Regions from separate parts of the Azospirillum sp. HJ39 genome, predicted to be linked through region 2. Evidence: riboswitches for the same ligand, from Rfam matches in the RefSeq annotation. Region 2 holds a riboswitch; the other holds the start of a gene.
What was found. A riboswitch is a leader RNA that binds a small molecule or an ion and turns the genes downstream of it on or off. The one in region 2 is predicted to bind cobalamin.

Region 1 (3,610 bases), on a different replicon from region 2:
CCACCACATGCCCCTCCTCCATGACGTAATGGCGGTCGGCGATGGTGGCGGCGAAGCGGAAATTCTGCTCGACCAGCACGATGGTGAAGCCGCGCGCCTTGAGCGCCCGCACCGCCACGCCGATCTGCTCGATGATGACGGGCGCCAGCCCTTCGGTCGGCTCGTCCAGCAGAATCAGGTTGGCACCGGTGCGCAGGATGCGGGCGATCGCCAGCATCTGCTGCTCGCCGCCCGACAGCCGCGTGCCCTGGGTCGAACCGCGGCCCTTCAGGTTGGGGAACAGCTCGTAAATCTGGGCGACGGTCATGCCGCCCTCCTTCACCACCGGCGGCAGCGTCAGGTTCTCGTCGACGCTGAGGCTCGAGAAGATGCCGCGCTCCTCCGGCACATAGCCGATGCCGAGCCGCGGGATCCTGTGCTGGGCCATGCCGATCAGCTCCTGGCCCTGGAAGCGGATCGAGCCGGTGCGCTTGCCCATGATGCCCATCACGGCGCGCATGGTCGAGGTCTTGCCGGCGCCGTTGCGGCCAAGGAGCGTCACCACCTCGCCGTGGCGCACCTCCAGGCTGACGCCGTGCAGCACATGGCTCTCGCCGTAGAAGCCGTGCAGGTCGGAAATCTCAAGCATCGCCGTTCCCACTTGGGCGGTTTTCGTCTGCATCCCGTCAGGCATGTCCGGTCCCCCCAGTGCCCATGTACGCTTCCATCACCTGCGGGTTCTTCGACACCACCTCGTAGGGCCCCTCGGCGAGGATCTCGCCGCGGCGGAGCACGGTGATGGTGTCGGACAGGTGGGCGACGACCGAGAGGTTGTGCTCGACCATCAACACGGTGCGGTCGGCGGCGACGCGCTTGATCAGGGCGGCGGTGCCCTCGATGTCCTCATGGCCCATGCCGGCCAGCGGCTCGTCGAGCAGCATCACCTCCGGGTCGAGCGCCAGGGTGGTGGCGATCTCGAGCGCGCGCTTGCGGCCGTAGGGCAGCTCGGCGGCGGTGTGCCCGGCCCAGGGGGAGAGGTTGACCGCCTCGATCAGCTCCAGCGCGCGATCGTGCAGGTCGTAGAGCGACGACTCCGACTTCCAGAAATGGAAGCTGGTGCCGAGCGGGCGCTGGAGGGCGACGCGGACATTCTCCAGCACGCTGAGATGCGGGAAGACGGCCGAGATCTGGAAGGACCGCACCAAGCCCATCAGCGCGATGTCGGCCGGCTTGGTCCTGGTGATGTCGCGGCCCTTGTAGAGGATCTGGCCGCGGGTGGGCGTCAGGAACTTGGTGAGCAGGTTGAACACCGTGCTCTTGCCGGCGCCGTTCGGGCCGATCAGCGCATGGATGGTGCCCCGCTTCACCTGCAGGTTCACCTCCTTGACCGCGACGAAGCCCTTGAACTCCTTCGTCAGGTTGCGCGCTTCCAGGATGATGTCGTCGTTCGGTGCGGCGTTCATCGGTCGCGAATTCTCCTCCCTTCGTCCTTGCTTTGGGTTCCCGGGGGTCCGGGGGCCGGAAGTTCCCGGCTCGGCCGCCATGCGGTGGGACGTTTCACCGATTGTTGTACGCACTATTCGTGCCACAGCGGATATCCCTTCGGTCGGGCGCATGGACCTTTGTGTCTCCGGCGCTTTGCTCCTGTCCGCTGCCTCCTCCACTCCAACCGTAGCACTGAAAAGTGTCGGAATTCCGGACACTCTGTCCAGCAAACATGACAGCAGTCAAAAGGTTTGTGTACAAGATCGTCCGTGCGGCCGCGACGTGATTGCGAACTTGCCAAACTGTGTGCGCACTGCGATGGTGATCGTCCGACGGTGCCCCGATCGCCCCTATGGACGGCGGGGATAATAGGGAATGCGGTACGGGCCTTCCGGGAAGGCCCCAGGCCGCGGCTGCCCCCGCAACTGTGTGCGGCGAGCGTCCGGTCCATCATGCCACTGACCGCAGGGTCGGGAAGGCGGGCCGCGACGCTGTGACCCGTGAGCCAGGAAACCTGCCGGCGGACCGATGGATTTTCCCAACCCCGCCGGGTGTGGCGGGAGAGCAAGGATCAGCCTGATGACCACCCATCCGCTACACGCCACCGCCGGTTCCGCGACCCGCAGCGCCGCCCGGACCTCGGTCGCCGCCTTCGCCGCGATCCTGCTCGGCAGCTTCCTGCTGTATGGCGTCGGCTTCGCCCAGCCGCAGCAGATCCACGACGCGGCGCACGACGCCCGTCATTCCTTCGCGTTCCCCTGCCACTAAGCCAGGGTCATGGATCTGATCCGGCGGCTGTTCACAGCCGCTTTGGTCGCGGGCGTGCTCTCCGGCACGGCCGCTTCCGTCGTTCAGCAGGCGACGACCGTCCCGCTGATCCTCGAGGCCGAGAAATACGAGGTGGTGACCCCGCCCGTCGCCTCCGTCACTGCACCCGCCCCTGCCGGCGGCGCCGCCGACTCCCACCAGCACGGCCCCGTGCGTGAGGTGGGCGAGGGCGTGCCGACCACGCTGGAAGAGGCGATGCAGCGCACCGGCCTGACCATCGTCGCCAACCTGTTGACCGGCGTGGCCTATGCGCTGCTGCTCGGCGGCGCCATGCTGCTGGCCGGCCGGCCCGTCGATGCCCGCCGCGGGCTGGTCTGGGGTGTCGGCGGTTTCTTCGCCGTCTCGCTGGCGCCGTCCTTCGGCCTGGCTCCGGAATTGCCGGGCATGGCCGGGGCCGAGCTGGAAGCCCGTCAGCTCTGGTGGTTCGCCGCCTCGGTCGGGGCCGGCATCGGCATGGCGGCGCTCGCCTTCGCCCGCAACCGGTTCGTGATTGTCGGCGCCGTGCTGATCGCGGCACTGCCCCATCTGGTCGGCGCCCCCCATCCGGAAAGCGCCGAAGGCGCCGTCCCGCCGGAGCTGGCGGCCCGGTTCGTCGCCGCCTCGCTCGGCACCGCCGCCCTGTTCTGGGCGATCCTGGGTTCCGTCTGCGGCTGGCTGATGAGCGGGCTGGCCGGGGCCGCCGAACCCAGCCCCGCCGCCCGGTTGCAGACCGGCACGCGTTAAGGAGCCGAACCCATGTCCGCAGTTGCAAAAACGGTTGCCGGGAAAGTGCCGGCGACCGTCATCACCGGCTTCCTCGGCGCCGGCAAGACCACGCTGATCCGCGGCCTGCTGGAAAAGGCCGAAGGCCGTCGGCTGGCCCTGATCATCAACGAGTTCGGCGACGTCGGCATCGACGGCGACATCCTGCGTGCCTGCGGCAGCCCGACCTGCACCGAAGACGACGTGATCGAGCTGGCGAACGGCTGCCTGTGCTGCACCGTCGCCGACGATTTCGTCCCGGCCATCGAGAAGCTGCTGGCCCGACCGCAGCCGCCCGAGCATATCGTGATCGAAACGAGCGGCCTGGCCTTGCCCAAGCCGCTGGTCCAGGCCTTCCACTGGCCGGCGATCAAGTCGCGGGTCACCGTGGACGGCGTGATCGCCGTGGTCGACGCCGCCGCAGCGGCCGAGGGTCGTTTCGCTCCCGATCCGGCGGCCCTGGCCGCCCAGCGCGACGCCGCCGGCACGGTCGACCACGAGACGCCGGTCGAGGAGGTGTTCGAGGACCAGCTGCTCTGTGCCGACCTGATCGTCGTCAACAAGACCGATCTGGTCG
Region 2 (3,610 bases):
AGACGGCAAAGGCGAGGACGATCAGGGAATAAGCGGCCATCGGCCAGGCGCCGAGCTGCAGCCAGGCGTACAGGGTGATGGCGAAATAGGCGGCGAGGACACCGGCGAACAGGACGCGGCCGTAACGGGTGCCGCTGTCGTTCGGGGTGGCGACGGCATCGAACAGCGGTTCATCCGTCTTCGCCCCGGGAAGAGGCTGGACGACGGGGGCGAACGCGGTCGTGCCGGCCGCCTCCCCGAAGAGGAGATCGGGCATGCGGAGACTCCGGTCGATCGATCATGGCAGGGCGGCGGCAGGCATGAAGCCCGCTTGCGCCGCGGGGCGATCAACCGGTGACTGGCGGTGCGCGCGCCTGGAGGGTGGACAGGAACCAGCCGGCAGCGATGCGGCTGCCGGGCAACTGCTCCGGACCATGCCGTTCGAAATCGACGGCCATCGCGAACACGGCGAGCGGCGGCATGGCCAAGCCGCCGATCAGGGGGCACAACGGGCAGGAACCGCCGGACATGGCGTTTCCGGGCGCGCCGCTGTCCGCGGCATCCGGATCGACCGGCATTCCGCGATCGTCGAGCAGCACCGTCTTGAAGCCGTCCGGCGCGCAGATCACGATCCGGTTGGTATCGTCGGCATTGGCTGCCTGGATCGCGGCGGGCATCCAGGCCCAGGAAACGATCTGCAACAGCAGCGCGACCGCACCGGCCAAACCGCCGATCCGCCACGCCCGTCGCCTTCCGTTCCGATCCAGGATCATTCCACTCCGCCGACCAATCCGCCGACCACCCGCCCTGCCGTGTCCCGAAACTGTCGCGGATGCACGGCGTCGCCGCACCATAGCCCGGGCCGCCCGCGCAAGACGAGTTCATTCTTCTACCGATGATCCGTTCCGGCACCGATCCGGACGGGGCCGGAAGACACGCCCCCGCCATCCGGCCAGCCACGGGGGAGCCTATTGACGGCGGACGCATCCTGACCTTACCGTGGGGATGGTTATGGTTCCTTGCACGTCCGCGGGCATCCCCGGACGTGCAAGGCTAAGAGGGAAGCCGGTGCGCCGCCCCCCCCGACCGGGGAAGGAGGCAAGACCGGCGCTGCCCCCGCAACTGTGAGCGGCGAGCCGCTTCGTCCTTTCAGCGCCACTGGCGCGTTTGCCCGCTTCGCCGCGGGCAGCGCCGGGAAGGCCCGACGAAGCAGCCTGGACCCGCAAGCCAGGAGACCTGCCTGACCGATCGAACGTCCTCGGGCGGGGTGCCCCGGCGACAGCTTGCCGATGCGATGGGTTCCCGGAGTTCCCGGCCGCCCGCACCCCCGCAAGCCGTCCGTCCGGCCCCATGCCCTGGGTAGCGGTACTGCGATGGGGGAATGCGATGCCGGCACCAGCCCGCGACGGCGCCCCTTTTCGACCATGGCTGATCAGGAAAGGGCATACAGCATGCACATCGAACCCGGCGTCGTCGACGGCGCCAAGATCGTCCTCAGTTACGCAACGGCGGCCGGCGCCTTCGCCCTTGCCGGGAAGATGGCGCGCGACGGCATCCGCGACGACGGCGGTGTCGTACCGCTGGCTCTGCGCAGCCTGATCGCCACCGCCCTCGTCTTCTCCTTCTTCGAGATCCTGCCGCATCACCCGGTCGGCGTGTCGGAGGTGCATCTCATCCTCGGATCGACCCTGCTGCTGCTGTTCGGCGCCGGGGCGACGGCCATCGGCCTCGCCGCCGGCCTGCTGATCCAGGGCGTGCTCTTCGCCCCCTTCGACCTGCCGCAATACGGGATGAACGTCACGACCCTGCTGGTTCCGCTGTGGGGCATCGGCCTTCTGGCGAAGCGGATCGTTCCGGCATCGACCCCCTATGTGGAGCTGAAATACTCGCAGGCGCTTGCCCTCTCCACCGCTTACCAGGGCGGCATCGTCGCCTGGGTGGCGTTCTGGGCCTTCTACGGCCACGGCTTCACCGCCGAGAATGTCGCGGAAGTCGCCAGCTTCGGCGCCGCCTATATGAGCGTCATCATCATCGAGCCGCTGGCCGACCTCGCCGTTCTGGCCGTCGCCAAGGTGCTGCACCGCTACAGCCAGGGCCCGCTGTTCAACGCGCGCCTCCATCAGGGCGCCTGACCGGATCACGCCCGCCGGCCTGCCAGGGACGGGTTCCCGGCCGGACGGCGCCGCGCGATGTCCATGGGCGGAGTAATGTCTTGCCGGGGCTCCGGTTCCATGCCATGAGTTCCGCACCATGATTTGGCCGCCTCCTCCTTCCGGCGGTACAACCGACGAGCGACCGGGACCGTGACCCTTCCTCGCACCTTCACCGACCGCATCCGCAGCGCCGGCCTTCTGGCCGGAGTGCTGGCGTTTGTCGTCCAGATGATGGTGTGGAGCGTGACGATGCCGGCCATGGCATTGGATGGCGGTCCCGGCGGATTGGAAACGATCTCCATCTGCTCCGTCGACGGCATCAGGACGATCACCGTCGATGCCGACGGGCAGCCGGTCCTGGATGACGGCGGCTCCGGCTCCACGGGTGCCGCGAAGGGGCATTGCCCGCTCTGCCCGATCATGGCCGGCGCCGGGCTTCCGCCCCAGCTGCCGCTGGCCGCCCCCGTCCAAGCCATGGTGCTTGCCGATTCCCGCACCCTGCCCGGCGACGTCGTCGCGGCCGGCTGGTTCCTGTCCAGCCTCCAGGCGCGCGCACCGCCGGCCGCCGGCTGAGCCGGCGTTCCATTCCTTTCCCGTCCGCACCCTGACCGACGCCTCTCCGCCGCGTGGCCCGTAACGCCACGATTGTGCGCATGGCCGGAGTCCGTGCCCGACGGATCGAAAACCCCGGCATCTCTCCCGCGGTCGCCTGCGGCCCGTCCGAGCAAACCAAGCCTCCTCCGTGCCGGGGATCCGCCTGATCGCGGATTCAATACAAACGGAAAGGATGGCGTGGCCGCTTCTTTCCCGCTCGCATTTCTCCCGTTCCATCCTCCCCCGTCCGCCATGCCTCGCGCATCCGCCCCGTTCCTGTGCCTGCCCCCAAGCCTGCCGGGCGCCGCCGACGCGCGCGCCGGCCATACGCACGGCATGGGCGGAGGCCGGCCGGATTATCGGCCTGGATGCAGTCGGGGACGGTCTTGACCGCCCTTCTGGACTTCCTGCGCCTTCGCATCGGCGTGCTGTGCTGTCTGGCCCTGCTGACCGGGCAGGCGCTGACCGCAGCCCTGCTGCCGCCGCCCGCCGCCCGGACCCCGCTGTTCGCGGAAGGCCTGCTCGACGATCGCATCGTCATCTGTACCGCCGCCGGCCTCGTCATCATCGACCGCCGGACCGGTGAACCCGTCGCCGCGACCGAGCCAACCGACGAGGGGCGCTCCGGCAACCGGCATGACGGCGACCACGCGGGTGCCTTCTGCCTGTTCTGCCTGCCGATCCTGCATGGCGCCACCCACATGCCGGCACCCGTGGAGCTTCCTGTTCCGGGTGCCGGCGCCGTCCGTTGCGAAACACCGGCCGCCCCGGCCACCCTGCCGGCGGGCCGGCCCGCCGGCAGCGCCTGGCCGCGCGGCCCACCGACGCCCCTGCCGCTCTGAGATGACCGCCGTTCCTGCGCGACGTGCCGGCTTCGCCGGCCG

Region 1: another riboswitch for cobalamin. It lies ahead of ABMY26_RS34935 (CbtB domain-containing protein); the one in region 2 lies ahead of ABMY26_RS03950 (energy-coupling factor ABC transporter permease).

What each region holds. Positions count from the first base shown of each region.
Region 1 covers NZ_CP167913.1:760,691-764,300, reverse strand. The annotation lists gene ABMY26_RS34945 (ABC transporter ATP-binding protein) at 1-628, opposite strand, end outside; gene ABMY26_RS34940 (ABC transporter ATP-binding protein) at 666-1,442, opposite strand; cobalamin riboswitch at 1,781-2,001, shown strand; gene ABMY26_RS34935 (CbtB domain-containing protein) at 2,044-2,232, shown strand; gene ABMY26_RS34930 (CbtA family protein) at 2,242-3,015, shown strand; gene cobW (cobalamin biosynthesis protein CobW) at 3,028-3,610, shown strand, end outside.
Region 2 covers NZ_CP167905.1:742,019-745,628, forward strand. The annotation lists gene ABMY26_RS03940 (DUF2244 domain-containing protein) at 1-256, opposite strand, end outside; gene ABMY26_RS03945 (DUF2946 family protein) at 327-752, opposite strand; cobalamin riboswitch at 975-1,238, shown strand; gene ABMY26_RS03950 (energy-coupling factor ABC transporter permease) at 1,431-2,111, shown strand; gene ABMY26_RS03955 (DUF2946 family protein) at 2,283-2,705, shown strand; gene ABMY26_RS03960 (DUF2946 family protein) at 3,113-3,568, shown strand.